DNA from 3 places in the Allobosea sp. 685 genome. Region 2 is predicted to be linked to each of the others. Evidence: riboswitches for the same ligand, from Rfam matches in the RefSeq annotation. Region 2 holds a riboswitch; each other region holds the start of a gene.

Region 1 (10,500 bases), 1.2 Mb from region 2:
AGAGCCTCCTGGACCATCCTTCGAGACGCCGCTTCGCGGCTCCTCAGGATGAGGGCTGATTGATGGATCGGAGCAACGGCTGAGGATTCGAACTCTTGCCTTCTAGGCTGAGATTTTCTCTGCCTGAGAGCGAGGATTACTCGTTTGCGCAGCGCGGCGCAAACCGGTCATATCCTTTGCATTCTGGGAGGATCGATCGATGACGGCTCTGGGCAGGCGCGACTGGGTTCCGCAAGCGAGCGAGGATTATGTGCTCGGCATCGCCGCTGAGACGGCCGGCCAGTCGCTCGACGCGGTCGAGGCGCGGATCGCGGCGCTGACGGTCGAGAACCGCAACATCCATGAGCGCGACTGCATCAACCTCAATCCCGCGACCAATGTGATGAACCCCAAGGCCGAGGCCGTGCTTGCGGCGGGGCTTGGTGCTCGGCCCTCGCTCGGCTATCCCGGCGACAAATACGAGATGGGGCTGGAGGCGATCGAAAAGATCGAGATCATCGCCGCCGAACTCGCCGCCGAGGTCTTTGGCGCGACATACGCCGAGATCCGCGTGCCCTCGGGCGCCATCGCCAATCTCTATGCCTTCATGGTCGCGGCCAAGCCCGGCGATTGCATCATCGCGCCGCCGGGCGCGATCGGCGGCCATGTCACCCATCATGGCGCGGGCGCGGCCGGCCTCTACGGCATCGTTACCCATCCCGCTCCGGTCGATCCGGTGAACTACACCGTCGACCTTGCGCGCCTGCGCGAGGATGCCTTGCGGTTGAAGCCCAAGCTGATCTCGATCGGCGGCAGCCTCAACCTCTTCGCCCATCCGATCCGCGAGATCCGCGCCATTGCCGACGAAATCGGCGCGATCGTGCTGTTCGACGCCGCGCATATGTCGGGCATGATCGCCGGCCATGGCTGGCAGCAGCCGCTGGAGGAGGGTGCTCATCTGATGACGATGAGCACCTATAAGAGCCTGGGCGGGCCGCCCTCTGGCCTGATCGTCACCAACGACGCCGAGATCGCCAAACGCCTCGACGCGATTGCCTATCCCGGCCTGACCGCGAATTTCGATGCGGCGAAATCGGCCTCGCTGGCGATCACCCTGCTCGACTGGAAGGCGCATGGCCGTGCTTACGCGCAGATGATGGCTGAGACGGCGAAGGCGCTGGGCGAGGCGCTGGTCGAGCGGCAGGTGCCGGTTTTCGCGCGCGATCGCGGCCTGACGACCTCGCATCAATTCGCCATCGAGGCTCACGGCTATGGCGGCGGCCAGGCGGCGGCCAAGACTTTGCGCGCCATCAACATCCTGAGCTGCGGCATCGGCTTGCCCCTGCCGGAGGTCGCAGGCGACGTGAACGGGCTCAGGCTCGGCACGCCCGAGATCGTGCGCTTCGGCATGACGCCCGCCGACATGCCGGAACTCGCCGGCTATATCGCCGAGGGGCTGAACGGTTCGCGGCCAGCCGAGGCCGTGGCCAGGGATGTGACGGCGTTCCGTGGGCGCTTCCGCGAGTTGCACTTCATGCGGTGAGGAGGCGGAGGCTTCCGTTCCGTCTCGAATAGAAGTGCTCATGATTCTGCTCTATTCTAGTATCGGTGTTGTGGGCGCCTATTTTATTTTGTTTCCTTAACCGCCCACCGGGCGAGAAGCTCTAGCGTTGCGTGATAAATTGGCATCGTATTGGTGATTCTTTCGCGTAAAAAATTGATCGTGAATGAGAGTTTCTTTTCAGGTAGATCAATTTTAAGATCGCATCCATAAATAAGATGTGACGATATCGTATATTTTGGTTTGACCGTTGGTTTATTGCAATACATGTATATCATTTTGTTTTCTTCGATCAAAAACCATTGCTCTGAATCGTTTTCTTCTTTTTGATTGCTCTCCTCTGGAAAGCGATGCAATCCAGTTGCTGTATCGAAAATTGCAGAAGTATTGAATCTTTTTTCGTCTCTTTTTATGTTTTGAATGAGCTGCTCTCGCGTTATCGAGATGTCGCCGACGTTGACACGGACCAGATACTCGTCCGAACCTCCTTCTGGCCGGCCTGGCTCTCGGCGACGAAATTTATCGATTCTCGGCCAGTCGATGTAAATTCCTGGATGTGATGGGTCCAGATTTGGCATCCAATAAATCAACAAAAATCCTGTTGAATCGGGAGGGCAATTGACGCGAGATATAACGTCTCTCGTATATTGCCATGGTATTTTGTATTCATTCTCACCATATTTCCTCAAAACTCTGTAGTCTGTCGAGGATTGATTTATTACTCGTTCAATTTCGTCAGGTTTCGGTTGATTGTCACTACAAATAAAATTCTCAATTGTATCTTTTGTCTGCGCGATCGACGATTTAGGAAAACACATCGATATGGTGAACGCGACGATCGCCAGTAGAAAGGCGCGATTTCGACACGACATCGACTGTCTATAGCCAATTGCGGTCGAATGAGTATCGATCGAATTTGTAGACACCATTGCTCCTCGTTTTACATGCGATCTTAGATCGCACGGCCTATCTGACGAGTTTCGACAGTTGCGTTACCGTCGTATAAAAATGCGAGCCACCTCCAGATAGATGTCCACTCCCTAATAATCGCTCCCTTTTCGGGCGAAATTTGCGCTTAAGCATCATCCTCGTTCTCCGTGCCGGCCGGCCATCTCTGCCTTCAGTGAGCCTTCCGAGACGACATGCGCTCCGCTGAGTCAGACCGACTCGAAGTGGCCCGCGTCGTCGCGCACCAGCCGCGCGGTCTCGCCGGGGCTGTTGAAGGAGGAGGACTTGACGATGCGGCCGCGATCGGGAGCCTCTATCGCGATCTTGCTGGCGTCGAGTAAGGGCTCGAACGGCTTGCGGCCGGCAGACGCGATTGCGAAGGACGTCACGGCCTTCCGAGAGCTGCATTTCATGCGCTGAGGGGCAGGGAGCTTGGCTGCGCTCGGGCCCACTTGACCATCGGCCGCCGAGCTTTCACAGTCTCGTCATTCCAGGGAGATCCCCGGCAAGGGGCTGAGACACCGCTGGCAGACCGGGGCAACCCGGACAAGCGCGCGGAAATCCTTCGAACCTGATCCGGTTCATACCGGCGGAGGGATGGATTTCCCGGCTTAAAGCCGGCGGCCCGCAAGGCCGCAGATATCCTCGCCCCCCGTCGCGGCGAGGAGTTTGCGATGAGAGGCCCGCCCGACACGAGTTTGCGCCGCCAACAGGCCGGCCCGCCCGATGCTCCGGCACCGCCGGCTTTGACGGATGTCGCCATCATCGGCGGCGGGGTGATCGGCCTGATGACCGGCTGGCGGCTTCTGCGCGCCGGCCTGCGGGTCGCCCTCTTCGAGCGTGGCACGGTCGGCCAAGGGGCGAGCCTCGCCGCCACCGGGATGCTGGCGGCGGCCGCCGAGTTCGAGCCCGGCGGCGAGGAGCATGTCGCGCTCGCCCTGGAGAGCCAGCGCCTCTGGCCCGGCTTTGCTGCCGAATTATCGGCCGATGGCGGGTTCGATATCGACTATCGCAGGGATGGCGTGCTCCTCGTCGCCACGACGCGCGACGAGGTGGCGCGGCTGCGCTTCCGCCACGAGATGCAGCGGCAGGCCGGGCTCGCGACGCAGTGGCTGGATGGGGCTGCGTGCCGAGGCTTTGAGCCCGGCCTGCGGCCTTCCGTCGTGGCCGGCATCCATTGTCCCGATGATCATCAGGTCGACCCGGCCAGGGTGATAGCGGCCCTGCGGCAGGCCTTCATCGAACGCGGCGGCATCCTGCTCGAAGGCCTGGCGGCAACGCCCTGGCTGCAAGCCGGGCGCGCCGTGGGCGTCACGACGCCGCGGGGGGCGGTGAAGGCCGGAATCGTCGTCGCGGCCGGTGGAGCCTGGACCGAGATTGGGGGGCTCTCCCTGCCATTGCGGCCGCTCAAGGGGCAGTCGCTGGCGCTGACATGCCCGTCGCACCGGCCGGTTCTCTCGCGCATGGTCTGGACCGACCAGGTCCATCTCGCGCCCAAGAGTGACGGCACGCTGATCGTCGGCGCGACCATGGAGGAGTGCGGCTTCGACGATGCCGTGACCGCCGGCGGCGTCTATGCGCTGCTCGAAGGCGCGCGGCGCGTCCTGCCCGGCATCGAGGACCTGCCGATCGCGGCGATCTGGTCGGGCTTCCGTCCCACCACTGCCGATGACGCGCCGATTCTCGGCGAGACCCGGATTCCAGGCCTGCTCCTCGCCACCGGACATCATCGCAACGGCTATCTGCTGGCCCCCGTCACCGCTGTGGCGATCACGCAACTCGCCACCGAGGGGCGGATTACAGGGCCGGCCTCATCCTTTGGGCCGGAGCGCTTTGCAGCACAGGAGGCAGTGGCATGAAGCTCATCGTCAATGGACGCGATCACGACAGCGCGGCCGAGGATCTGCTGGCGCTATGGCGGGAGCGTACGGCCGAGCTCGATCTGCCGGGCCCCCAGGGCTTCGCCATCGCGCTGAACGGGATGGTTGTGAAGCAGTCGCAATGGCAGGTCACGCGTCTGGCGTCTGGTGACCGCGTCGAAATCATTCGCGCCTTTCAAGGAGGTTGAGATGAGTGTCGCGGAACAGAGTTTCACGATCGCCGGAACCCCGCTTGCCTCCCGCCTGCTGATCGGGACGGCCGGCTATCCGAACCAGCGCATCATGGTGGAAGCGGTCGCCGCCAGCGGCGCGGAGATCGTGACCCTGTCGCTGCGCCGGATCTCGCTGGCGGGCCATGGCTCCGATACGGCGCAGCTCTTGTCCGGCTACCGCTTCCTGCCCAACACCGCCGGCTGCGAGACGGCGCGCGACGCCATCCTGACGGCGGAGCTCGCTCGCGAGGCGCTTGGGACCAACTGGATCAAGCTCGAGGTCTTCGGCGATCGCGAGACGCTCTATCCCGATGTCGGGGAGCTGCTCGAGGCGACGCGCCAGCTCGTCGAGATGGGCTTCGTCGTGCTGCCCTATTGCAATGACGATCCGGTCGTCTGCGCGCGCCTCGCCGATCTCGGAGCCGCTGCCGTGATGCCAATGGGCTCGCTGATCGGCTCCGGCATGGGCGTCGCCAACCCGGCCAATCTCGAATTGATCTGCGCGCGCTCGTCCGTTCCCGTGATCGTCGATGCCGGGCTTGGCACGGCGTCGGACGCCACTATTGCGATGGAATGCGGCGCGAGCGCCGTGCTGCTCAACACCGCGATCGCCAAGGCGAACGATCCGGTCCGGATGGCGCGCGCCATGCGCCACGCCGTCGAGGCCGGTTGGGATGCACGCGGGGCTGGGCGCATTCCGCGCCGTGGCCGTGCCGAAGCGTCGAGCCCCCAGCTCGGGCTCGTCGGTTCGTGACTTCTCTGGAGGCCGGCCCGAGCCAAGGTGGCAAAAAGCGCTAGGCGTTGCCGCTCTGATAGCGCGCAAGCAGCTCCGCCTTCAGCGCTGCCTCCGAGACGACATGCGCGCCGCCGAGCCAGACCGACTCGACGCGGCCTGCATCGTCGCGCACCAGCCGCGCCGTTTCGCCGGGGCTGTTGAAGGAGGAGGCCTTGACGATGCGGCCGCGATCTTGCGCTTCGATCGCGATCTCGCCGGCATCGAGGAACGGGCTGAACAGGGTCGGGTTGGCAACCAGCACCTTGTCGGCGAAGGGCACGAGGTCGCCAGGGTTCCAGATCGTCCACCAGCGCCCGGCCCAATCCTTGGTCGCGGCCGAGGGGGCGCCCAGCTCCTGGAAGCGCTTGAGGATCTGGACGACGCCGTCGAGCCAGGGATGGGCGAGGCCGTCGATGGCGTTGGTCAGCACCGAGATCGTCAGATCCTGCTCCGGCAGGACGGCAGTGCGGGTGATGAAGCCCTGGAAACCGCCGGAATGGCCGAACCAGGCCCAGTCGCCCTCGCCGCCGGAGATGGTGCCGAGGCCGTAATGGCGGCCTAGGCTGCTTTCCTCGTCGGTCCAGAGCCGGCGGCTCATCTCGCGGCGATTGAGGGGCGAGAGGATGCTGCGCTCTGCCTTCGGCGAGAGCTGCGCGAAATAGCGCGCGACATCGGCGGCCGTGGCGACGAAGCCGGCGGCAGATATCATCGCCTGGCAAGGATTGTCGCCGGGCACGACGACGCGATGTCCGAGCGGCCATTTCGGGCTGTGGCCCCGAGCCATCGGGCCGGTCCAGAGGCCGATATCGGGTTTGGTTTCGGCAAGTCCGACTGCGCTCACGACCTCCCTGGCGATCCACTCCGCATAGGGCTCGCCCGTCACCGCCTCGATCACCAGGCCGAGCAGGCCGAAGCCGTGATTGGAGTATTTGAGGCGCTGCGAGGCGGGCAGGACGGGCGGTGAGGCCAGGTCGGCGAGCAGTTCGGCCTTGTCGCAATAGGGCTTGCGGTCGAAGAACTGGCCGTTGTCGGGGCCGTCGCGCGTCAGGCCGGCGCTGTTGGAGAGGAGCTGCGCCAGCGTCACGGTCGCGACCTCGGGATGGAGGCCAGGCACGAAGCTGCCCGCCTTGTCGTCGAGACGAAGGCGGCCGGCCTCGACCAGGCGCAGGATGCCGGCTGAGGTGAAGCTCTTCGAATGCGAGGCGATGCGGAAGCCATGGCGCGGCGTCAGCGCCTCGCCGGTCGCGATGTCGGCCTTGCCGAAGGCGGCTTCCAGAACGATTTCCCGCCCGCTCGCGATTGCGATGGAGCATCCCGGCTGGTCGTGATGGCGGAGCTGGAACGCGAGCCAGTTGGAGACATAGGCGAGGGCGGCAGGCAGCCACGGCGTCATGGGGCGATCCATCATGAGCGAAGGGAGCGCCCACTATTGCAGATCGCGCCGGCGCATGCAGGCGCGCCAGGCGGCTACCGCCATGCGGGAATGGGAGGGCGGCGCTCGCGATGACGAGCATGGGAACCGTCGATTGGCGGCGCGACAGCCTTCCGGCTTGCCCTTCCGGCCCCGCCATGGCATCCGTCCCGGCAACCGATAAGGACCGATACCGTGGACAAGACAGAACTCGCCAAGCTCGAAGGCTACCTGCGCCGCACCTTCGCCAACCATGCGATCAGCGTGCGGGCGCGCATGAAGAAGAACGATTCGGCCGAGGTTTATCTGGCCGACGAGTTCATCGGCATCATCCATGTCGATGACGAGGACGGCGACCGCTCGTTCAACTTCACCATGGCGATCCTCGACGTCGATCTCGAGGACTGAGCCGCCGGCCTCGAAGCGCTACTCCGGAGGCCGTCTGACGCGGCTTTCTGCGCTTCCGGTGCTCACGGACGAAAAGTCCGCTCCGCTCCGGTTCTCGAAAGCCGCGCCAGCCGACCCACCGGAGCGCACCTCGGGACCGGCTTGCGGCGTGGCTGAAAATGCTCAGCGCAGCATGCCGTCGATGGTGCGGCGGACACCGCCGATCATCAGCTCCCAATCGGCGATGATCCGGCGCGGGAAGCGGATGTTGACGTCGATGCCGCGGTGGCGAAACGTCACCCGGCAGAGCTCGTCGAGCGCGGCGCCTGCCGCGGTGTCGAGCGGGCAGCGTGCCGCGAAGCCGCGCCCGTCGGGCACGGAGACATAGAGCTCGTCGCCCTCATAGGGCGAGCCTTTGCGGAAGCCGCGCACCACCAGACCGCCGGGATTGGACCAGACCGTCGGCGTCAGGAAACGGGCATAGACGGCAAGCTGCGTCGCCGGCTCGTTGACCTTGTCGGGCGGGCTCAGCGTCACCAGCAGGCGGTTGCGGTTCTGGGCCGGGCCGAGATCCGGCCAGCCCAGCCTGAGGCGCACCATGCCGACGAGGCGGCTCGAATCGTCGGCCTCGGCACCGGTCAGGTCCTGCGGCACCATCAGCACGTTGTTGCCGATGCGGGCGGGCTGGAGCGTCGTCTCCGTCTCGCGGCCCTTATGCGTGGCGTAGAGGCCAAGGCCGGTCGCGGCCGCACCAAGCAGCATGATCGCGAAGGCCGCCTTCACAAGAGCAGAGTCGGCGCGCGGCAGCGGTGGCGGTGGCCGCCTCAGGCGCGAGCGGACCAAAGTCGCGAGGTCGGAGGCCAATTGGGCGGAATGCTCTTGCGACAGGGAGTTTTGGGACAAGGACGCGGTCACGTGCGGGGGCCTCTGAGCCTGACGCCGAAAAGCAAAGACAGGTTTCCGGACGACATCGTGCTCTCCATGACGGGAGACGGATGGATCGATGACATCCAGTGAAGCAGAGGCCGCTTAAGGGAGCGTAAACCATGATCGCGCGGGCTGTGGCGCGTTGCCGGGGCGTGGGCGAAGCGCTGGCGGCCGGTTAACCATTGCTTATGAGTTTTCTTCACAGTTCGTAAACCATGCGGCAAGGTGGAAAGGTCCGGTTTGGAGTGCCCGCCCTTGTCGATCGAGCCCGCTGCCTATGATGCGCTGCAGGCGCTGTTCATCGGCTTCGCCTTTGCCGGTTTGCTTGCCAGCGCGTTCGAGTTGTTCACGACGCAGCGCGCCGATTTCCGCTTGCTGCAGGCTGGCGGGCTGGCGGCGGTGGCGAGCGTTCCCGTCGTCGTCTTCAGCGCGCCCTTCCTGATCCTGCGCAACACCGTGCGCGGCCGGCGCATCGAGGGGCGGCCCTTCGTCTTCGTCATGCTGGCGAGCATGATCGCCTCGCTCTGGAGCATGGCCTCGGGGCGGGTGGTGCTCGATCTGCTGCATCTCCTCGGCAGCGCTTGACGGAAGACCGGCCGGGCCTGCAATCCTGCATTCAGATCCTGCCTGCATGCAGATCCTGCCTGCATGCAGATCCTGCCTGCATGACAGATCCTGGAAGGATATTGGCCTATGCCGCTCTACTCGCTTGACGGAACCGCCCCGGAAACCCCGCCCGAAGGCAGCTGGTGGCTTGCGCCCGAGGCGCATCTGATCGGCCGGGTCAGGATCGGCGCCGAGGTCGGCATCTGGTTCGGCGCGGTTCTGCGCGGTGACAATGAATGGATCGAGATCGGCGCGGGCAGCAACATCCAGGAAGGCTGCGTGCTGCACACCGATATGGGCTTTCCGCTGCGCGTCGGCGCAGGCTGCACGATTGGCCACCGCGCCATCCTGCATGGCTGCATCATCGGCGAGAACAGCCTGGTGGGCATGGGCGCGACGGTGCTGAACGGCGCCAGGATCGGTGCCAACTGCCTCGTCGGCGCCAATGCGCTGGTGACGGAAGGCAAGGAGTTTCCCGACAATTCGCTGATCGTCGGCTCGCCGGCGCGGGCCGTGCGCACGCTCGATGCGGCGGCCGCGGCCGGCATCACCGCCTCGGCGCGGGGCTATGTTGCGCGCTGGAAGCAGTTTGCCACTGGGCTGCAGCGCCTTGGGTAGTGCCGGATGATTCCATCAGACATCTGAAGCCGTCTCTCATCCAGGAGTGAGAGCAGGATCAGTGCGAAAAACCGGTGCCCGCTTTTTCGCATCCTGCTCTGGCCCAAAAATGGATCGGGCCGGTTCCTCGGGGAAGAGGAACCGGCCCTATGGCGAAACCCAGTCTTGGGGGACGGGTGGGGACGTGACCGAGCCTCGCCGTCAGATGGGAGACCAACTGCGGTGTAAAGCCGCGAGCGGGTCTCCAAGAGGATGTCGGAGCGCCCGCAACGGGGCGCTCGCGCAATGAGCGGGCGTCAGCGCACCGAGGCGACGGTCGGCGTCTGAGCGCCGCCGAGCGAAGTCCAGCCCGTCTGGTACTGGGATTCGCGCTTCACATAGACATAGCCCGTCTGGTTCCAGGGCAGGATCGCGTTGCGCTTGTTGTCGAGGATGAAGTCGCCGCGATCGGTGCGGATCATCAGCACGGCATGGCCGGCGTTCTCCTCGTCGATCACGACCGTCATCAGCATGGCGCGGCGCGGAATGCCGGCCTCTGCCAGACGCTTGCGCTTCAGCAGCGCATAATCCTCGCAGTCGCCCTTGCCGTCATCGGGAATGTCCCAATGGTCGACGACGCCCCAATGTTCCATGTCGGTCACCGGCTCGATCTCGCGATTGATCTTGCCGTTGACCGCAACGACGGTCTTCCACAGCTTCGCGGTCATCTCGACGCGCTCTGGCTCGCTGATATTGACCCGGCATTCCGACGGCATGCGCTTGCAGAAGTCGCTCCAGGCATAGGGCGCACGCGCCTCGCCCGAGGCGGTGATCGGCAAACTCGCGACAGGAACGCCGCCGGGCGACTGGGCCTGAACCTGCGTTGCGCCGGTTCCGATGATCAAAGCGACCAGCGCGGATCCGATAAAATTGCGGTGAATTGAAAGCATGGTGTCCCCTTTCCTTGTCCCGGGGATGACCATGCTCAGTGCGGATGGATTTCGATTGAAATGAATACAAGCAAATTTATGTATTTTGCCATTCCGGCTCTGGTATGAAAGTCAGTATAAATCAACGCGGAACGAGAAGGTAAGAAATATGAGCGCTAGCTTTAGTGCGCATTAACTATGAGATGCCGGCTAGCGCGTCCAGGTTTGATTAACTTTAGCGAAGTGTGTCGAAGATGCGTCGTTCCGCCATGGCGCTTGCCTGCTGAG
Region 2 (10,500 bases):
GTTGCCGAGCGCGCCATGCGTCTTCACATGGGTCATCGGATAGCCGGTCAGCACTGCGACCGCCTTGAACGCACCGACCTGATAGGCGACGAGGTTCTCGACCTCCCGCTCGGTCAGGCCCGGCAGGCGACGTCGGCCGAAGCCGATCAGATCGGCAAAGCCGGGATGGGCGCCGATCGCGACATGCTTGTCGCGCGCGAGTTCGGCGGTCTTGCGCATGATCTCGGGATCGCCGGCATGAAAACCGCATGCAACATTGGCCGTGGTGACGATGTCGAACATCGCTGCGTCGTCTCCCATGGTCCAGGGACCGAAGCTTTCGCCGACATCCGCGTTGAGATCGATGTTCATCCGAGATCCTGAAGCGTTGAAAACAACCCCTTGGAACCGCAGGGCCAATACGCGAGCCGCAGGGCGGCTGGCCTGGGGCAGTCTTAGTGGAGCGGGGGCCTGGCTGCCAGCCTGTCGCGCGGTTCTGCCGAAGCCGCGCTCGCGATGCGGCGAGGCGACCCGCGGTACTGATCGAAGTCAAGGCGCCGCTCAACATCTCGCGATCGCCGCAGGGTTATCCGGCTATCCATCGCCGGCCAGCGCCTCGGATACGGGCCGGGATCGTGCTGCCGCGACAGCCGAGGTCATATTGGCCGTTCGAGGAGTTCGTCGACCAGGTCGTTCCGATCCTGGTCCGGCGCGGCCTGTTCCGGAAGGACTATAGCGGCCGGACGCTGCGCGAGCATTTCGGGCTCGCGCGCCCCGCCCATCCCGCCCAAGCGAAAGCGGGGGCTCCCTCGGAACGGGGCCAAGAGTTGGAGCGGGGCCAAGAGTTGGAACGGGAGCAAGAGTGCGTTCCGGCATCAGGCGCCTCTCGGACTGCGTGATCCTTCTCTCTGGAAGCCATGCCCCGCGAATTGAGGGCGGGAATCTTAGGATTTATTCAACCTTGAAGGCAGATGCTCTCCGGGAGGCTTCGACAGGAGCCAAAATGATGCGAGCTGGGTTGAACTCGGCTCTGAGCCGAGTGTGTCCTATGTCCAGAAGCACAAATAATGTTGCTGAGGCAGCACGGCTCCCCGAAGATCAGGATACGATGAATGCCCAGCTGGTCGCGGCGCTTTATGCCACGCCCGGGCCTATTCTTGTCGGTTCGATCACGGTCACCATCGTCATGCTGGGAGCGGGCCTGCTCGCCGGCCATGATCTCGTGTTCTATGGCCTGTCCGTCCTGATGGCTTGCCTGGGACTGTTCCGGTTCGCTTGCCACAGACTCTATGAGCGGGCTCGAGCCGTCTCTGGCGCAACCTTCGACGCGGTCCGTTTCGAGCGGCTTGCGATGATTGGGGCCTGGGGAACGGCCGCGCTCATTGCCGGATTCAGCTGCTACGCCCTGTGGCGCTATCCGAGCCAGCCGGTCGCCGTTCTGGCGATCGCGCAGTCGATCGGCTATCTCGCGGGGATATCGGGGCGCAACACCTCGCGCCCCCTGATCACGAAGATCCAGGTCCTGATCTCCGGCGCCCCTTTCACCTGGGCATTGGCTGCGACCCTGGAGCCGGCCTATGTCCTGATCGCGCTGACGGTCGCGCTGACGACGATTTTGACCTTCTCCAGCACGCAGATCATTCACGAGATGTTCGTGTCCCGCCATCGCACGATGGAGGAGCTCGAGATCCTGGCCAATCGCGACACGCTGACCAATTTGGACAACCGGCGTTCGATCCTGCTCAAGATCGAGAACCAGCTGGCACACAAACAAGATACCGCGCTCCTCTCCATCGATGTCGATGACTTCAAGAGCATCAACGACACCTATGGGCATGATGTGGGCGACGCATTGCTTCTCTCGATCAGCGAGACCCTGGCGTCTTGCCTCGGCTCTGGCGATATCGCCGCGCGGATGGGCGGCGACGAGTTCATGATCGTCACGTCACGCGGGAGCACAGAGGCGGTCGAGCTCGCGCGCCGTGTCCTGACGCGGATCGGCTCCCAGAGGCGGATCAAGGGGCGCAGCATCGCCGCGACCGCCAGCGTCGGCATCGTCGTTGCCGAGGCCGGCCTGGCTGTCGAACAGGCCCTCAAGCGCGCCGACATTGCGCTCTACAAGGCCAAGTCGGACGGCCGGAACCATTTGGTCGTCTATACGCCGCAGCTGAGCGTCGAGCACGATGAGCACCTGGCTTTCGAGGTCGATCTGCGGGACGCGATCCGCGCCGGGCAATTTCAGCTCGTCTACCAGCCGATCTACAACCCGCGCTCCGGCAGCGTCACGCTGGTCGAGGCGCTGCTGCGCTGGGATCATCCGCGGCGCGGTGTGGTCAGCCCCACGACTTTCATTCCCGTGGCCGAGCGCACCGGCTTGATCAAGGTCCTGGGGACATGGGCGATCGAAACCGCCGTGCGCACCGCCCTGGCCTGGCCGCGTAATGTCGGTGTCAGCGTCAACGTCTCGGCCCGGCAGTTCGAGAGCGATCACGACCTCGTCGCGATCGTCGCCGCGATTTTGCGCAAGACGGGCCTGCCGGCGCGCCGTCTGACGCTCGAGATCACGGAATCGACGCTCATCGAGGATGCGCCGCACATCATCGAGAGCTTGAAGAAGCTGCGAGCCATGGGCGTCAGGATAGCGCTCGACGATTTCGGGACCGGATACTCATCCCTGAGTTATCTGGCCAAACTGCCGATCGACATCATCAAGATCGACAAGAGCTTCAGCCATGAGATCGATTCGTCGGTCAAAGTGAACGCGCTGATGACCGCGATCACCGATCTGGCTCATAAGCTTGGGCTGTCGATCATCGTCGAAGGCATCGAAACGGCAGCGCAGCTTGCCGTGATGCGCGGTTTCAGCTTGCATGGGATACAAGGATACATCCTCGCGAAACCGATGTCCGACGAGGCTTTGCTCGCGATCATCAAGGATCGCGTGGCCTCCGACAGGATGAGCCTTGTCGGGAACCTCACGGCGCCCGCTGCGGTTGCCGTGAGGAAGCGGCCGGAAGTTGCTTGAGCGCGTCCCCGCGGTAAGAGAGCCGGAACGGGAGCGAGGCGCCATGCAGAGGCCGAACTATCCAAGCGGCAAGGACCTGCTTGGCGCCGATTCCGTGTCGCGCGACGATCTCGACGATATCTTCGCGCGCGCCGAGCGCTTCCTGGCGGAAGAGAATGAAGAGGATGCGCCTGGCGACCAGCCGGCCCGGCTTCATCTCATAAGGCGGCGGCCAAAGGTGATCGCGACCCTGTTCGACCAGCGCAGCACACGGACGCGGCTGGGCTTTCAGGCCGCGGCCTTGCGCCTGGGTCATCAATCGCTCGACGTCTACGATACCGACCGCAGCCGGATGGGCAGCGCGACAGGCGAAACGCTCGACGATCATATCCGCACCGTGGAGGCTTATAGCGACCTGATCGTGGTGCGCTCGCATACCGAGAGCCTGCCATATCAGACCGGGCGGTTGAGCTATCTGCCGGTCATCAATGCCGGCAACGGCGCCGACGAGCACCCGACCCAGGCTTTGATCGATCTCTTCGCTATCCGCAAACTGCGCGGGGACGTCAAAGACCTGTCGATTGCCCTGTCGAGCGATACGCGTGCGCGCTTTGCCCTGTCCTTCGTGAAAATGCTGCGCCTCTCGCCGCCCCGGCGCTTCACGCTTTGCTCCCTGCCGGGCGTGCCGATCAATCCGCCCATGCGCGAAGCCATCGCGTTGCTGGCGAGCCTGGGCTGCAAGGTCTCCTTCGTTCATGACGTCAGGGAGACCCTGGACCATGACGTCCTGATCATTCAGATGCAGGACATGAGCCGCTTCGCGCATGCGTCTCTGGGCAGCGAGGCTATCGACAAGGAAATCGAGACGGAACCCTTCACGCTGACCGCCAAGAAGATCCTCGATGCGAAATCGGACATCCTGATCCTGAACCCCCTGCCGCGTTTCTCCGAGCTCGACGTGTCATGCGACGCGCTGCCGAATGCGGGCTATTTTCGACAGGTCAAATTATCCTTGCCGGTGAGGATGGCCATTCTGGAGCGAATGCTTCTGGGTATTCCATGGACTGGTTGAAGCGCCGTTTCATCGTATTCTCGGTTTGGATGCTGGCCTATTTCCTGGCCTATATCGCGGTGGCGATAGCCATTCGCTATCTGTCGCACTCCTTCCGCATCGTCGAGATCGCGGCGATCCGCTCCGCCGGCTCGCTCATCCTTGCCGGATTTTTCGTCTTCAGGAGCAAGGCAGCCCTGCGCCAATTGTCGGGGATGCAGTTCGGCTATCATGTCCAGCGCAGCCTGATTCATCTGATCGGGTCCTTGGCGTTGATCTGGAGCCTGGCCAATCTTCCCCTGGGCTTCATCGCGACGATCGAGTTCTCGGGGCCACTCTTTGCGGCGCTGCTGGGCCTCGTCGTGGCGGGTTTGATCCCCGGGCCCGTCGCCTGCCTGGGATTGTCGCTCATCGCCGTTGGCAGCGCCTATCTGCTGTTCTCGCAGGGCGTCTCGCATGATGCGCGCCTGCTGATCCCGGTCGCGGCGGTCGCCCTGCTGACGATCACGAATTTGATGCTGGCCCGACTGGCCGAGAGCAAGAGCGTTGTCCTGATCGTGTTCGTCATGCATGCCGTGCAGCTTCCGGTTTATCTGTGCGCGCTCTTGATCGGCCTCGACATGGGGGGAGCGGCTCAGCCGCGCGACTTCGATCTTGAGGACGTGCTCGGGGTTTCCGCGGCGGTTTGCGTGCTCATGCTTGCCGGTTTCGTCACGCAGACGGCGCTGGCGAATGCGTCGCGTTATGGCTCTGCACTGCAACTCTGTGCCGCCGACACGCTGCGCGTGCCGTTCCTGACGCTCATCGGCTATGTCGTCTTCAAGGAGATGCTGAGCGAGAGCATCGTTTTGCCTGGATTGCTCGTCGTGGCGGGAGCGATCATTACCAGCTTGCCGCAGCCGCGTGCTCAAAGCCAAGAGAGCTGAAGTCAGCCGCGATAGCGAGCCATCGGCATGTCGCATTCTTGACATGGCCGCGCTGCCGCCGTCATGGTGCGCCCGTTCCCAGGGGGGCCTCGCTAGGAGGCTGAGATTCCGCCGGCTCGAACCCGTTTCGAGCAACGCGGTGACCCTCCGAACCTGATCCGGCTCATACCGGCGTAGGGATGCGGGACATAGGGTGGCAAGCCGCCCCTTTTCCATGCTCGCGCCATTGGCCGGACAGCGGGTCGCAGACCGGAAACCTGCCGGATTGCGCCTTGATGTCTGGGAAGGTGTGCATGGACGTGACGGAAGCGCAGATCATTGCGACCCTGCTGGAGTTCTTCGACAGGGAAGACGCGGCGGACGAGGATTTCGACCGGCTGGCGCTGCGCATCTTCGCCTACCAGTTCGAAAACAATCAGCCCTATCGCCGCTTCGCCGCGGCGAGAGGCCGGACGCCGCTTTCCGTCCGGAGCTGGCGCGACATTCCCGCCGTTCCGATCGACGCTTTCAAGGATCTGACGCTGAGCTGCCGCCCCACGGAGGGGATCGAGCACGTCTTCATGACGAGCGGTACGACCCGTGGCGGGCAGCGGGGACGCAGCTATCACCCGACGCTGGCCGTCTATGACCGTTCGATGATCCTGAATTTCCGGCAGCGCTTCATGCAGGGGCAGAACAGGATGCAGGGGCCGGACCGGATCGGCATGGGCATTCTGTTCCCCGACGAGCAGGCGATGCCGAATTCCTCGCTCGCGCATTACCTTGCCTTGGCGCGGCGGGAGTTCGGGGCGCCCGACAGCGAAGGCTTCATCGACGGGGCGGGCCTCGCCACGACGCGCCTGCTCGCGGCGCTGGCGCGAGCCGAGGCTGGCGATGAGCCTTACGCCTTGTTGGGCGCCAGCTACAGCTTCGTGCATCTGCTCGACGAATTGCAGCGGCAGGGCCGGCGCTTTGCGCTGCCGCCGGGCAGCCGCATCCTCGACACCGGCGGTTTCAAGGGGCAGTCGCGCGAATTGGCGGCGGACGAGTTCTACGACGCTCTGTCGGCTGCGCTCGGCGTGCCCCGGGAGCGCTGCATCAACATGTACGGCATGACCGAGCTCAGTACCCAATTTTACGATTGGGGCAATGAGACCTGCCCGCCGGTAAAGTCGGGCCCGCACTGGATCCGCAGCCGAGTGGTGAACCCGCTGACGGGTCAGGATGTGCCCGCAGGCGCGACCGGCGTGCTGGTCCATCACGATCTCGCCCATTTCAACTCGGTCTCGGCGATCCTGACCGAGGATGCCGGCATCGTCGTCCCGGGCGGCTTCCGTTTGTTGGGCCGCGTCGATGGCGCCGATTCCAAGGGCTGCTCCGTGGCGGTCGAGGAATTCCTGAAAGCGGCTCGTGGCTGAGGTGATGACCGAGTTCGCGGGGCATCTGCCTAGCTTGCCAGCCGGCGAGGTGGAGTGGAAGACGCTTCACTTCAGCGCTTGGGGCGAGGCGGCGGAGATCCGCGTGCCCATGCTCAGCGAAGCGCAAGCCACAGCCCTGGCTGCGCGCGTGCGCAACAATGCCCGCGCCTATCTCAAGACCCTGCGCATCGCCGAGATCACAGCGATCATCGACCAGGCGATCGCGCGATTGCTCGACCGAAACGATCCCTGGCGACAAAAGGCCGAAAGACTGCTGCCAATCGTGACGGGCTATGATCCCGAGATGATCCGGCTCGGCCTGACCGGCTATCTGAAGATCTTCCGGCAGCCGCAGCTCAAGCGCTTCCTGACTGAGGATTTCGCCGATCCGCAGATCCTCGACGATTTCCAGCCCAGGCCGAAGGGCGGTTTCGCCAAGGCGTTCGGGCCGGACCTCTTGCTGCATGTCTGGGCCGGCAATGTTCCAGGCCTGCCGCTCTGGAGCCTGATATCGGGCCTGCTGGTCAAGGCCGGGAGCATCGGCAAGGTCGCCACCGCCGAGCCGCTGCTGGCGGGCTGGTTCGCCCGCATCCTGGCCGAGATCGATCCGCGCCTGGGCGAATGCCTCGCCGTGGTCTGGTGGAAGGGCGGCGATGAGGCGGGCGACCGCGTCTGGCTGGCTGAGGCCGACGCCATCGTCGCCTATGGCGGCAATGATGCGCTGAAGGCGATCCGGGATCGCGCGCCCGTCACCGCCCGTTACCTGCCGCATGGCCACAAGATCGGCTTCGGCATAGTCGGGCGTGCGGCGCTGGATACGCGCAAGGCGGGCGCGCTCGCCCGGCAGGCCGCCTATGACGTGATGCGCTATGATCAGCAGGGCTGCTATTCCCCGCAGATGCTGTTCGTCGAGCGCGGCGGGCGCGTCGCGCCGCGCGAATTTTCCGCCTATGTCGCGCATGAACTGGCGAGCTTCGCCCGCAAGCATCCGCGCCGTGCGCTCTCGATCGAGGAGGCGACCAGTGTCGCGTCCTGGCGTAGCGCACAAGAGCTTCGCACCTTCGGCAGTAATCGCGTCCTCCTGGGCGACGCCTCCGACGACTGGAGCATCGTCCATGTCGAGGACGCGCAGGCGCTGGCCCCCAGTGGCCTGAACCGGACGCTCGCCATCGTCGCCGTCGACAAGCTCGACGATGTCGTCAGCCTGATCGCTCCCTTCCGGGCTTTCCTCCAAAGCGCCGGGATCGCGGCGGCACCCGATGATCTGTTCCGGCTCGCTGGTCTGCTCGGGCAGGTCGGCGTGACGCGCATCTGCGCGCTCGGCGCGATGACCGCGCCCGAGGCCGGCTGGCATAATGACGGGCGCTTCAACCTGCTCGACCTCGTCACCATGACCGAGATCGAGCATGCGGCGGAAGCCGCCGCGGACGGATTCGCGCCTTATGTCGATTGAGCCGCACAGCGAAGGCTTCGTCGCCATCGACCGGGCGAGCTACGGCTATGGCGACTGGCCCGCGATCGTCGATCATGTCGACTGGACGATCCCGCGCGGCGCGATCCATTGCCTGGTGGGGCGCAGCGGCTGCGGCAAGACGACCCTGCTGAAGCTCGCTGCCGGCCTGCTCCTGCCCGACGAGGGGATCGTCAGGATCGATGGCGCCGCCTTGCGTGAGCCGGGTCCGCAGATCGGCTTCGTCTTCCAGGCCCCGACCTTGCTGGACTGGGCGAGCGTGCTCGACAATGTGCTCTTGCCGATCTCGCTGAAGCGCCGCCCCCGCGCAGCGGACCGGGAGGCTGCACTCGATCTGCTGAAACTGGTTTCGCTGGACGGCTATGCGCAGCGCTACCCGAGCGAATTGTCGGGCGGGCAGCAAAGTCGCGTCGCGGTTGCGCGCGCGCTGGTCACCCAACCGGCCGTGCTGCTGCTCGACGAGCCTTTTGCTGCGCTCGACGCGCTGACCCGCGAGGAGTTGCAGGACGACCTCCTGAGGCTCTGCGCCCTGCACGGAACGACAGTGCTGTTCGTGACCCACGACATCACCGAGGCCGTCTATCTGGCCGACCGCGTCGCGGTGATGGCGGCGGGGCGTCTGCACCATCAGATCGCGGTGGACCTGCCTCGGCCGCGCCACCGCGAATTGCGCTACGGCCAGGCCTTCAACGCGCTCTGCCGCGAGTTGCGGCAGGCGATGGATCTGGCGCCATGATCGCGCGCCTGTCCTCGGCCTTGCTGCTGCTGGTCCTGCTCGCCGGCTGGGAGCTCTATTGCCGGTTTGCCGGCGTGCCGGCGCTGATCGTGCCGCCGCCCTCAGTCGTGCTGGCGACGCTGTGGAGCGAGATCGCCAGCGGGCGCCTGCTGCCGCATCTGCGGATCACGGCGACCGAAATGGCGCTTGGCCTCGCCTTGGGCTGCGCGGTCGGGCTCGCGGCCGGGGTCGTACTGGCCGAGGTCGGGTTCCTGCGCCGCCTGCTGCATCCCTATATCGTTGCCAGCCAGGTCGTTCCCAAGCTCGCGCTCGGCCCGCTCTTCATCATCTGGTTCGGTTTCGGCATGACCTCGACGGTCGTGATCACCGCCTTGATCTGCTTCTTCCCGCTGATGGAGAACACCATGACCGGGCTGAGCCAGGTCGATCCGGCGCGCCGCGAGCTGTTCCGCATGCTGGGCGCGACGCGTCTCCAGACCTTGCTGCGCCTGAAGCTGCCGAGCGCCTTGCCGGTGATCATGGCGGGCGTCCGCGTCGCTGTCGTGCTGGCGCTGGTCGGTGCGGTCGTCGGCGAGTTCATCGGCGGCAGGGCGGGGCTCGGCGCGTCCATCATCGCCGCCCAGAGCGTGATGGATTCGAGCCTGATGTTCGCACTCTTCATCGTGATCACGCTCATGGGCATGCTGTTCTACCAGGCCGCGATCTGGCTCGAGAGCCTGCTGCTTCGCCATCATCTGAAAGGATAGTCCATGTTCAGCCCATCTCGCCGCAGCATCGCCCTGGCGTTGGCTTTCACAGCCTTGCTGGGCTGTGCCAGCCGGGCGCAAACCCTGGACACGGTCACCGTCGCCGGCTGGAGCCAGCCGATCAGCGAGATCACCAACCTGCTTGCCGAACCCGACAAGGGTTTCTTCAAGGCGAAAGGGATCGCACTGGACTATGTCCCGGGCACGGGCGGTGGCTCCGCCATCCAGACCATGCTGACCGGCAAGGCCGACATCGCCTTCACCGATCCGGCATCGCTCTATCTCGCCCTCGACAAGGGCGAGAAGCTGGTGGCGATCTACAACATCTATCCGCAGAACGTCTTCAACGTGGTCGCGCCCAAGAGCGCCGGCATCAAGGGGCCTGCGGATCTGAAGGGCAAGCACATCGGCGTCTACAGCCTGTCGAGCGGCACGCGCCAGAACCTGCAAGTGCTGCTGCAGCAGGTCGGCCTGACCGAGAGCGACGTCACCATCGAAGTCACGGGCCTTTTGAACTTCGCGCCGCTGATCCAGGGGCAGGTCGACGCCACCGCCGCGACCGATACCGGCCTGCTGGTCGGCCGGATGAAGGGCCTGCCCGAGGTCGACGTCATCGAGGTCAAGGACCATCTCAACCTGCCCAGCGACATCTTCGTGGTGACGCAGGCGACGTATGAGGCGAAGAAGCCGCTGCTGAAGCGCTTCCTCGCCGCCTATCGCGACAGCGCCGCCTGGATGATCGCCAAGCCCGAGGAGGCTGCCAAGATCGCCGTCACCCGCGCCATCAACGGCCGCGACGAGGCGCTCAACCTGGAGATCATCAAGCTGCGCAACCTCTCCACCGTCTCGCCGACCACCGACGGCAAGGGGCTGGGCCATTTCGACCCCGAGCCGATGCAGAAGGGGGCCGATACCTTCAGGCAGCTCGGCCTGATCGCCAGGCCGATCGATATCGGGCAGGTCGTCAAATCCGACCTGATCCCATAGGGCGCGCATCATGAATTTCCGCGACAGGAGCATCATCGTCACGGGCGCGAGCCGGGGCATCGGGGCTGCGCTGGCAAAAGCCTTCGCCGCCGAGGGGGGCTCGTCGTCGTCAACTATCTCAGCAATGAGGCAGCGGCGCTGCAGGTCGTCGAAGCCTGCCGGGCATTGGGCGGGCAGGCCCTGGCGATCGCAGCCGATGTGAC
Region 3 (10,500 bases), 2.2 Mb from region 2:
GGCCGAAGCGGTCATAGGCCGCGCGCTTCTGCTCGTCGGACAGGACCTGATAGGCCTCGTTCAGTTCCTTGAACTTGGCCTCAGCTCCCTTGTCGCCGGGATGACGATCAGGATGGCACTGCATCGCCTGCTTGCGGAAGGAACTCTTCAGCTCCGCATCGCTAGCGGTCTTGGAGACGCCGAGGATTTCGTAATAGTCGCGCTTGGACACGGGTTAACGCGCTCCGTCTTGTTTTGGAGAGCGTCGGAGGGCAACCGCGAACATCAAAGTGAGGAGCGAGAGCCAACCGACGATTTGCATGAGAGCGGAGAACCATGTTCTTCCCTCGTCAATCAAGCGAATTGATTGCTTGGGGCTTCCCATTCTGGCGATTGAAACGCTTGTCCCAATCAGCGGCGGATCAAATTCAGATGCCGGGACGATCGCCGAGGCAATCTGCTTATGCCCCGCGAGTTCGTATTCGAGAGTTATCTGCTTCTGCCTTGTGACCGTGTAGATACTGATGTCGTTTGCCTTGGCTTGTTCTTCTACCGTTGCGCAATCGACAAAGTAGATTCCTTTTCGGCGGCTCAAGAAAGTCCGATAGTTGATGTTGCATCCTGAGATTTCAGAGACAACGGTCGCGGTCTGCCGGTTATTATATTCCACAACGCTGATTAAAACCCAGACCAGTGTTGGAATTCCCATAATAAGGGCGCCAACAGCAATAAAATAAATCGGTTGAAATCCCTGATGTCTAGGCTTTGCGGGAGTGTCCGTGATCATGTTGTGGGCGGACCATGACGATGGCTATCTCTAGTCGGCGGGCTATCCAACACGAATAATCTTGAGGCAGAGGGGCATTCGCCCCTCTGCCTAGGTCGTGCAATCAGGCGCTCTTCTTCTTGTCGCCCTTGTCGTCGCTGACGTCCTTGAAGTCGGCGTCGATGACGTCGTCCTTCTTGGCTTCAGCCGCATGCTCGTCGCCGCCATCGGCCGCCGCGGCGCCCTCTGTCTGGCTCGCCGCATACATGGCCTCGCCCAGCTTCATCGAAGCCTGCATCACATCCGTGGTGCGCGCCGAGATGGTCTCGGCGTTGTCTTCCGCCAGGGCCGCCTTCAGCGCGTCGAGCGCGGTCTCGATCGCCGTCTTGTCGGCGGCCGTGACCTTGTCGCCATAGTCCTTCAGCGACTTCTCGGTCGAGTGCACCAGGCTCTCGCCCTGGTTCTTGGCCTCGACCAGCTCGCGGCGCTTCTTGTCCTCGCCGGCATTGGCCTCGGCATCCTTGACCATCTTCTGGATGTCGGCCTCCGACAGGCCGCCAGACGCCTGGATGCGGATCTGCTGCTCCTTGTTGGTGGCCTTGTCCTTCGCCGTCACCGAGACGATGCCGTTGGCGTCGATGTCGAAGGTCACCTCGATCTGCGGCATGCCGCGCGGAGACGGGGGAATGCCCATCAGGTCGAACTGGCCGAGCATCTTGTTGTCGGCCGCCATCTCGCGCTCGCCCTGGAAGACCCGGATCGTCACCGCCTGCTGATTGTCCTCGGCAGTGGAGAAGACCTGGCTCTTCTTGGTCGGGATCGTGGTGTTGCGGTCGATCAGGCGCGTGAACACGCCGCCCAGCGTCTCGATGCCGAGCGAAAGCGGGGTCACGTCGAGCAGGAGCACGTCCTTGACGTCACCCTGCAGCACACCGGCCTGGATCGCGGCGCCGATGGCCACGACCTCGTCCGGGTTGACGCCCTTATGCGGCTCCTTGCCGAAGAACTGCTTCACCACTTCCTGGACCTTCGGCATGCGGGTCATGCCGCCGACGAGAACGACCTCGTCGATCTGGCCCGCCGAAAGACCGGCATCCTTGAGCGCCTTCTTGCAGGGCTCGATGGTGCGCTGGACCAGATCGTCGACCAGGCTCTCGAACTTGGCGCGCGAGAGCTTGATGGCGAGATGCTTCGGCCCGGAAGCGTCAGCCGTGATATAGGGCAGGTTGATTTCGGTCTGGGCCGTGGTCGAGAGCTCGATCTTGGCCTTCTCGGCGGCTTCCTTCAGGCGCTGCAGCGCGAGCTTGTCCTTCTTCAGGTCGATGCCCTGCTCACGCTTGAACTCATCGGCGAGATATTCGACGAGGCGCATGTCGAAATCCTCGCCGCCGAGGAAGGTGTCGCCATTGGTCGACTTCACCTCGAAGACGCCGTCGCCGATCTCGAGGATCGAGACGTCGAAGGTGCCGCCGCCGAGGTCATAGACCGCGATCGTGCCGGCCGACTTCTTGTCGAGGCCATAGGCCAGCGCTGCCGCGGTCGGCTCATTGATGATGCGCAGCACTTCGAGGCCGGCGATGCGGCCGGCATCCTTCGTCGCCTGGCGCTGGGCGTCGTTGAAATAGGCCGGGACCGTGATGACGGCCTGGGTGACCGGCTGGCCGAGATAAGCCTCCGCGGTCTCCTTCATCTTGGTCAGCGTGAAGGCCGAGATCTGCGAGGGCGAATAGTCAGTGCCGTCGGCCTCGACCCAGGCGTCGCCGGCAGCCGCTTTCTTGATCTTGTAGGGGACGAGATGCATGTCCTTCTGCGTCATCGGATCGTCGAAGGTCCGACCGATCAGGCGCTTGATCGCGAAGAAGGTGCGCTCGGGGTTGGTGACAGCCTGGCGCTTGGCCGGCTGGCCGACGAGGCGTTCGCCGTCATCGGTGATGGCCACGATCGACGGCGTGGTGCGGGCACCTTCCGAATTCTCGATGACCTTGGGTGTAGAGCCTTCCATGACCGCGACGCAGGAGTTTGTCGTGCCGAGGTCGATACCAATAACTTTACCCATGGAGGGGATCCCTTTTAAATTGAGCAGATCGCCGGCCCGCGACGCCTGAGCGCCGCCTTCCGGCCCATGGACCGGGCCGCCCCCGCCTGCTGCGGCGAGCGAAACCGGCATTCCACGTCGAGCGGTGATGAAACCGCCTCTTGGCGGCGTATATAGTGAGGGTGTTCCCGCCCTTGCAAGACACGAGAGCCGATTAAGAATCTGGCGCCGTCGCTATGGCCGGGCTCGGTCGCGACGGGATCATTCCCAGCCGGTGTTGCGCTTGTGTCCTTGCGTGCCGGCGCGGCCCCCGTCATTCAAGGCGGAATGCCCAAGCTTTTTTCGGGCTTGCCGAGCTTTCATTGGACTTGCCAAGCCTTCGCTCGGTCGAGTCTTCGCTCGGTCGAGTCTTCGCTCGGTCGAGTCTTCGCTCGGTCGAGTCTTCGCCAGGGTTGTGACGTGAACCGACATCTGCGCCTTGCCACGAGCCTTGCCCTGCTCGCCCTTGCCGGCGGGACGACGCTCGCTTGCGCCCAGCCGCTGCAATTGCCCGGCGCCCAGCCGCTGAACCAGGCCGGCGCCCATCAGGCCGCGCCGCCTGCCTCCGGCGGCGGGCCAGTGACACCGCGCGCCCATGTGATGCCGGCGATCAAGGTCGCGGGCGAGGAGGCGATTATCGGCCGGACGCTCAGGCGCAATGGCGGCTTCGGCGAGGCGGTCTTCGAGAAGACCGCGGCCGGCTACGGGCTGAAGCTCAACGCGGAGGGCTTCCAGGCCAGCAATCTGGTCGAGCCTTGCGCGATCTCGTTCGGCGATGCGCCGGTGCCGCTGACATCGCTGGGAAGACCCGCCGGCGTACCGCGCTACAAGCTCGAGGCCTCGATCTGCCCGATCGTCTTCGACGTGCTCGACGGTGCTTTCCTCGTGGTCGAGCCGGCGCAGCCCTGCGTCGTCGAGGCCGCTGCCTGTCGGATCGATCCGCGCGGCCTGTGGGGGCCGGATTCGCGCACGCTCGTCTCTCGCGCCAAGGAGATCGAATCCGCGCGCGGCACGGCTGAGAGGGCGGTGCGCGAGGGCTATCGGGTGCTGGGCGCCAAGGGCGATGCGGTCGACCAGCGCGCCATCGCGCGCGAGCAGGCGAGCTTCTCGGCCGAGCGCGAACTGACCTGCCGCGACTTCCAGCGCGAGGGCTCGCTCGGCTTCTGCGGCGCGCGCGTCACCGAGGCGCGGGCGGCATCGATCCGGGCGCGTCTCGGCATCACCAGCGAGCCGAAGCCGGCCGCTAAGCCCAAGCCGCGTCCAAAGCCGGCCCCGTTGCCGCTCACGCAGACGCAGTAACTCGGGCGCTGATGGTCCGTTCTGTCGGACATCGATCAGCTATTTCCCAAGCGCTTGGGTTTTGATAGAGTAGGACATGCCGACTGTCCTGCGCTTCGATGGCCTTCGCGTCGTGATCTATCCAAACGATCACCGCCCTTCGCATGTTCATGTCAGGGGCGCGGATGGTGAGGCTGTTTTCTTCCTGCACTGTCCCGACGGTCCGCCGGAACTGCGCGAGAGTTATGGTTTCAAGCGAACGGATCTCGGCCGGATCGCGTATCGGATTGCCGCCGCGCTGGCGGAACTTTGCACCGAATGGAGCAAGCATCATGGTGATGTCTGAGAGTGATTTCAAACAGGCGGAAAGCCGCATGCGGGCGCTGCGCGAAGCCGGCCATGTCGTCTCGGCCCGCTACGATCGGCGGAGCTCGCGAATCGTCTTGAAGCTGAACACCGATATCCAGCTTGCGATACCGGTGCGAAGGATCGAGGGTCTTGCAGAGGCCTCGGCTGATCATCTGGCTGAGATCGAGATCAGCCCGGCTGGGCTTGGCCTGTTCTGGCCGCAGCTTGATGTCGATGTCTACCTGCCGGCCTTGCTGCAGGGCGTGTTTGGCTCTCGAAAATGGATGGCGGCGCAACTAGGCGCTTCGGGCGGGCGCATGCGCTCGGAACCGAAAACGGCGGCGGCACGACAAAATGGTCAAAAAGGCGGGCGACCACGCAAGATCTCGGCCGCATAGATCGCGTCGCATTCGGACGGCTCAGCAAAGCTGCGGGAGCCGGTAGTTGATTTCGTCTGCGCTATCGGGAGAAGTCCGGCGGGAAACAAACGCGCTGTCATTCCGGGCGCAGCGAAGCAGAGATCCGGGATGTCGCGCGGGTTCGGTCAGCGTCACCTCTCGACCGCCGCCCGCAATGCCCGCGTCGCGCCCTCGACATCGTCAGTCCCGAACATCGCACCGATTACGGCGACCCCGTCCGCGCCGGCGGCCATCACCGAGGAGGCGTTGGCCGCATTGATGCCGGCGATCGCTCCGACCGGGAGCGGGCCCAGCGCCTCGGCTGCCTGCCGCCGCAGCGCGGTGTAGCCGTCGAGGCCGAGCGGGATGTCGGCATCGTCCTTGTGCTGCGTGGCGAAGACCGGGCCGATGCAGGCATAGTCGATGCGCGCGGAGGCGAGGTAAGGCAATTCCGAGGCTTCTCCCAGCGTCGCGCCGATGATCGCGGTCTCGCCGAGCAGGCGGCGGGCGTCGGCAAGCTCCATGTCGTCGGCGCCCAGATGCACGCCCTCCGCGCCGGCCGCCAAAGCGACATCGATGCGGTCGTTGATCAGCAGCGGCACGCCGGTGCCGGCGAGCGCAGCATGGATCGCTCGGGCCTCGCGCACCATCTCGCGCGTCGAGGCGTGCTTGGCGCGGTACTGGATCAGCGTCGCGCCGCCTTTGGCCGCTGCCCGGGCGAGGTCGGCAAGCGAGCGGCCCCTGGCGATCTGCGGATCGACCAGACCGTAGAGCAGGATATCGACGCTCAACCCGCTTCTCCCATCCGAGCCCGCAGCGTGGCTTCATCGATGCCCGCCAGCGCGTCGATCAGTTCGACAGCGAAGCTGCCTGGGCCATTGCTGCGTTCGGCGGCGATCTCGCCGGCGATGCCGTAGGCGGTCAACGCCGCCGCCGCCGCCAGGGCCGGGTTGCTCTCGACCGCGCAAGCTGCCGCGATCAGGGCGCCGGCCGCACAGCCGACGCCGGTGACCTTCGTCATCAGGGGGTGGCCATGCGCGACCGAGAACGCGCCGGACGGACCTTCGATGCGGTCGATCTTGCCGGTCGTGACCAGCGTCAGATTGTGCTCGTGCGCGGCTCGGAGCGTGTCTTCGAGCGCCGCCATCTCGGTCGCGTTGCCGCGCACCACGATGTTGCGCAAGCGCAGCACCTCGCGCGCCACATGCTGGCGCAGGGGCGAGAGCTCGACGAAGACGGGGTCGAAGACCAGCGGCTTGGCCTTGTCGCGCGCCACCTCGAGCAGCTTGGGAATGGCGAGCTCGCTCTCGGCGTTGATCGTGCCGATATTGATCAGGATCGCGCCCGCGCCATCGGCCATCGCCGCGACCTCGTCGACATGGATCGCCATCGAGGGAATCGCCCCGAAGGCGAGCAGCATGTTGGCCGTGATGTTCTGCGCCACCGTATTGGTCAGGCATTGCACGCGCGGCCGCTGCGCCGTCACGCGCGCCAGCACGGCGGCGACGCGGGCGGCATCAAGATGGGTGACGTCCGTGGTCATGCTCATTCCGCTGCCGGCAGGTAGAGATTGCCGCCCTTCGAGAGAAATTCCTGGGATTTCGCGGCCATGCCCGCATGCCTTTCCGTTTCGATCTGCGCCGCCGCCTGGTCAAGTGCGATGCGCTCGTTCTCGCCCATGGCGAGGACCTCGGCGCGCAGATCCTGCGTGATTTTCATCGAGCAGAACTTTGGCCCGCACATCGAACAGAAGTGCGCAACCTTGTGCACGTCCTTCGGCAAGGTTTCGTCGTGATAGGCGCGGGCGGTGTCGGGGTCGAGTGCCAGGTTGAACTGGTCTTCCCAGCGGAAGTCGAAGCGTGCGCGGCTGACCGCATCGTCGCGGAGCTTGGCCGCCGGATGACCCTTGGCGAGATCGGCGGCATGGGCCGCGATCCGGTAGGTGATGACGCCGGTCTTGACGTCGTCGCGGTTGGGCAGGCCGAGATGCTCCTTGGGCGTGACATAGCAGAGCATGGCGCAGCCGAACCAGCCGATCATCGCAGCCCCGATCCCTGAGGTGATGTGGTCGTAGCCCGGCGCGATGTCGGTGGTCAGCGGTCCAAGCGTGTAGAAGGGCGCCTCGCCGCATTCGCGCAATTGCTTGTCCATATTCTCCTTGATCTTGTGCATCGGCACATGGCCGGGGCCCTCGATCATCACCTGGCAGCCCTTGTCCCAGGCGACCTTGGTGAGCTCGCCCAGCGTCTCAAGCTCGGCGAACTGGGCACGGTCATTGGCGTCAGCGATCGAGCCCGGACGCAAGCCGTCGCCGAGTGAGAACGAGACGTCATAGCGGCGCATGATCTCGCAGATCTCGTCGAAACGCTCGTAGAGGAAGCTTTCCTTATGATGCGCCAGGCACCAGCGTGCCATGATCGAACCGCCGCGCGAGACGATGCCGGTCACCCTGGACGCTGTCAGCGGCACATAGGGCAGCCTGACGCCGGCATGGATGGTGAAGTAGTCGACGCCCTGCTCGGCTTGCTCGATCAGCGTGTCCTTGAACACCTCCCAGTCGAGCTTGACCGGGTCGCCGCCGACCTTCTCCAGCGCCTGGTAGATCGGTACGGTGCCGATCGGGACAGGCGAGTTGCGCAGGATCCAGGAGCGGATGTTGTGGATGTTGCGCCCGGTCGACAGGTCCATGACCGTGTCGGCGCCCCAGCGGATCGCCCAGACCAGCTTCTCGACCTCTTCGGCGGCGCCGGAGGTGACGGCGGAATTGCCGATATTGGCGTTGATCTTGACCAGGAAGTTGCGGCCGATCGCCATCGGCTCGAGTTCCGGGTGGTTGATGTTGGCGGGAATAATGGCGCGGCCGCGCGCGATCTCGCTGCGCACGAATTCCGCCGTGACGAATTCCGGCACGCTGGCGCCAAAGCTCTCGCCATCGGCATGGCGCTCACGGGCGCCTTCGAGCATGGCGGCGCGGCCAAGGTTTTCGCGATGCGCGACATAGATCATCTCGGGAGTGATGATCCCGGCGCGGGCGAACTCGAACTGCGTCGCCATCTGGCCGGGCTTGGCCGTCAGCACCGATCGCTCAGCCGGGCAGGCCGGCACCAGGTTCTCGGGCGAGATGTTGCCATTGTCGGCGGCGGTGACCTCGCGGCCGGCAATGGCGTCGAAATCGCGCGCGTCAAGCCAGGCGCGGCGTGGCTGCGGCAGGCCCTGGTTCAGGTCGATCCTGGCATCGGTCTCGGTGAAGGGCCCCGACGGGTCGTAGATGCGCACCGGTGGCTCTGCGTCGGTCGTCAGCACGACTTCGCGGAACGGCACCCGGATCGACGCGTCCTCCGGCGTCGGCACATAGATCTTGCGCGAACCGATGATCGGGCCGGTGGTGACGCCGGTCGGTGCACCAAACTTGGGCGCGGTCTTGATGCTGTTCTTGGCGGGCTTGGTGTGGGCATTCATGGGGGATCTCCTCCTTGGTCCAAGGTTCAGGAGATCCGGCGTCGAAGCGGTCTAGCGCTGTGATGCGGATGCGGGTCGTCTCGCGCCGCGTTCCAGTCCCTCCGCCGGTATGACCCGGATCAGGTTCGATGGGTTCGGCCTGGACGGCCATCTCAGCTCTTGCGAGCACCCCTCGGAACGGCTGGGAAGTTAGGCGTGATAGCGCCGGTGCGCAACCGGCAAAACACCGGGAGCACCCCGCAGGGCGGGCATGGCGCCGGTTCAGGCGGTGATGTCGACGGTTTGGCCCTGTCCGGCCGGGAGGGCGGCCTTCGCCTGCGCCGCGCCCTGTTGCAGCAGGTCGGCCACGGCCTGTTCGGCATCGGCCTGTTGCTTGACGATTTCGGTCTGGATCGTCTGGCGCGTGGCGGCCGCCTGGCTCGCGGCGAGGCTTTGCGCGATGGCAATCGATGAATCGCTCATGACCGGTCTCCTCTCAGCTAGGGCTAGAGCCTTGCGCGAAAAAGTGGGTACCGGTTTTTCGCAAGAGCAATGCTCTCAACTCTAGGAATAGATCACGTTGCATGCGGACGAAGTCGTCCGGATGCAACGTGATCTAGACCAGAGACCTTGCCGCTTCATGAAAGCGATGCGGCGAAAGCGAACCGGTGCGGCAGCGAGCCGCCGCGCCGGCATAGTCTTCAGCGCCCGGCCAGCAGCGGCGTGATCCGTCGCAGCGTCACGCGCCGGTTCTCGCGCGAGGGCTCCTGCGTCGCGACCTTGAGATATTGCTCGCCATAGCCCTGGGTCGTCAGGTTCTCGGCGGGCACGCCGAAGTCGCGGGTCAGGATTTCCGCGACCGATTGAGCGCGGCGGTCCGACAAGGACAGGTTGTCGATGTCGGAGCCGACGGCGTCGGTATGCCCCTCGACCAGGAAGACCTCGTTGGGCGAGCCCTGCAGCCCCTGCCGGATCGACTGGGCGATGGTGGCGAGCCGCTGCGCCTGGTCCGGCGCGATGGCCCAGGAGCCTGTTTCGAAGGTCACCGTATCGATGTCGACGCTGCGCATCCGCGCCCGCAGATCGGGCGAATAGCGCACCTCGTCGAGCGTGTAGCGGCGCGGGATCGCGGCGATAGGCGGGGCCATGATCGTCTCGTAGATCAAACGCTCATCGGCTCGCTCGGCATCGACGATATAGCGCTCGCGCGGCATCGGCAGCGGTGGCGGCGGCAGCACGACGATCTCGTCCGAGAAGCGGTCATTGGGCCGATCGCGGCGGGTGTTGTCGATGATCACGTACTCCTCACCGTTGCGGTCGAGCCGCGTGCGGCGGATCAGGCGGCCATCCTGGTCGGTGATGGTGACGATGCGCGTGCCGTCGGGCCGCTCGAAGACGTTGCGGTTCTCGTCGCCCAGGCGCTCGGTTCGACCCTGAAAACCGAGATCGCGGAAGGCCTGCGTCTCGTCGCGGCGGATGATCACGCGGTCGTCGTCGCGAATGATCGTGCGGCCGGGTTCGCGGATGATCGTGACGTCGCCGTCGCGCCGTTCCTCGCGTCGGCTGCGGACATCGTCGAAGCGCTCCGCTCCTTGCGTCGCCATGATGCCGCCGATCACACCGGCGCCAAGGCCGATCGCGGCGGCGCCGCCAAGCCCGATGCCGCCACGCCGGCCTTGCCGGTCAGGCGCGGGCGGTTGGCCGGGACCGCCAGTGGGCGGCTGGCCTGCTGGCGGAGGTGCAAGAGTCTGTCCGGGCTGGGTCTGTCCGGGCTGCGGCTGGGCGGAAGGCGGCGGGGAAGCTCCCGGGCCGCGCCCGCCTGGTGCGGGAGCCGCCGGGGCTGCAGCTGGCGGAGGCGCAGGAGTCTGTCCGGGCAACGTCTGTCCGGGCTGGGGCTGCGCCGGCGCAGGCTGGGCGGCAGGTGGCGGCAGGGGAGTTCCCGGACCGCGCCCGCCTGGAGCCGGTGCCGCTGGAGCGGCCGCGGGTGGAGGCGCCACGGTCTGTCCGGGCTGCGGCTGGGGGGAGGATGGCGGAGGAGCGCCCGGGCCGCGTCCGCCTGGGGTGGGGGCCGCCGGAGCCGCCGCAGGTGGAGGTACGGGTGTCGGCTGGGTCACCGGCGCCTGGCCCGGGGCTGCGGCGGGAGGAGCGCGGAACTGCCCTGGCGGCGGCGCAGGGCGCGGTGCGGTTGGGGCTGCGGGCAAGCCTGGTGCGGAGGGCGC

Evidence for each region. Region 2 has a riboswitch for thiamine pyrophosphate ahead of RMR04_RS16325 (LuxE/PaaK family acyltransferase). Riboswitches for the same ligand answer to the same signal wherever they lie in the genome.
Region 1: it holds a riboswitch for thiamine pyrophosphate, as region 2 does, so the genes downstream of both, thiO (glycine oxidase ThiO) here and RMR04_RS16325 (LuxE/PaaK family acyltransferase) in region 2, are expected to answer to the same signal.
Region 3: it holds a riboswitch for thiamine pyrophosphate, as region 2 does, so the genes downstream of both, thiC (phosphomethylpyrimidine synthase ThiC) here and RMR04_RS16325 (LuxE/PaaK family acyltransferase) in region 2, are expected to answer to the same signal.

Annotation. Positions count from the first base shown of each region.
Region 1 is NZ_CP134779.1:1,957,450-1,967,949, forward strand. Features, by position in the region: gene glyA (serine hydroxymethyltransferase) at 200-1,522, shown strand; gene RMR04_RS10595 (hypothetical protein) at 1,606-2,118, opposite strand; gene RMR04_RS10600 (hypothetical protein) at 2,698-2,877, opposite strand; TPP riboswitch at 2,972-3,103, shown strand; gene thiO (glycine oxidase ThiO) at 3,163-4,347, shown strand; gene thiS (sulfur carrier protein ThiS) at 4,344-4,556, shown strand; gene RMR04_RS10615 (thiazole synthase) at 4,558-5,334, shown strand; gene RMR04_RS10620 (serine hydrolase domain-containing protein) at 5,375-6,748, opposite strand; gene RMR04_RS10625 (DUF3126 family protein) at 6,962-7,174, shown strand; gene RMR04_RS10630 (hypothetical protein) at 7,337-8,068, opposite strand; gene RMR04_RS10635 (DUF6949 family protein) at 8,336-8,665, shown strand; gene RMR04_RS10640 (gamma carbonic anhydrase family protein) at 8,774-9,304, shown strand; gene RMR04_RS10645 (transglutaminase-like cysteine peptidase) at 9,601-10,233, opposite strand.
Region 2 is NZ_CP134779.1:3,183,305-3,193,804, reverse strand. Features, by position in the region: gene RMR04_RS16345 (LamB/YcsF family protein) at 1-351, opposite strand, end outside; gene RMR04_RS16340 (putative bifunctional diguanylate cyclase/phosphodiesterase) at 1,088-3,004, shown strand; gene RMR04_RS16335 (aspartate/ornithine carbamoyltransferase family protein) at 3,048-4,055, shown strand; gene RMR04_RS16330 (DMT family transporter) at 4,043-4,960, shown strand; TPP riboswitch at 5,031-5,157, shown strand; gene RMR04_RS16325 (LuxE/PaaK family acyltransferase) at 5,254-6,357, shown strand; gene RMR04_RS16320 (acyl-CoA reductase) at 6,362-7,810, shown strand; gene RMR04_RS16315 (ABC transporter ATP-binding protein) at 7,800-8,564, shown strand; gene RMR04_RS16310 (ABC transporter permease) at 8,561-9,310, shown strand; gene RMR04_RS16305 (ABC transporter substrate-binding protein) at 9,314-10,297, shown strand; partial or broken gene RMR04_RS16300 (SDR family oxidoreductase) at 10,433-10,500, shown strand, end outside.
Region 3 is NZ_CP134779.1:5,426,847-5,437,346, reverse strand. Features, by position in the region: gene dnaJ (molecular chaperone DnaJ) at 1-211, opposite strand, end outside; gene RMR04_RS26650 (hypothetical protein) at 215-766, opposite strand; gene dnaK (molecular chaperone DnaK) at 870-2,801, opposite strand; gene RMR04_RS26640 (hypothetical protein) at 3,240-4,118, shown strand; gene RMR04_RS26635 (DUF4160 domain-containing protein) at 4,195-4,443, shown strand; gene RMR04_RS26630 (DUF2442 domain-containing protein) at 4,541-4,843, shown strand; gene thiE (thiamine phosphate synthase) at 4,996-5,634, opposite strand; gene RMR04_RS26620 (hydroxyethylthiazole kinase) at 5,631-6,386, opposite strand; gene thiC (phosphomethylpyrimidine synthase ThiC) at 6,389-8,302, opposite strand; TPP riboswitch at 8,381-8,485, opposite strand; gene RMR04_RS26610 (hypothetical protein) at 8,564-8,764, opposite strand; gene RMR04_RS26605 (OmpA family protein) at 8,983-9,885, opposite strand; gene RMR04_RS26600 (hypothetical protein) at 9,897-10,025, opposite strand.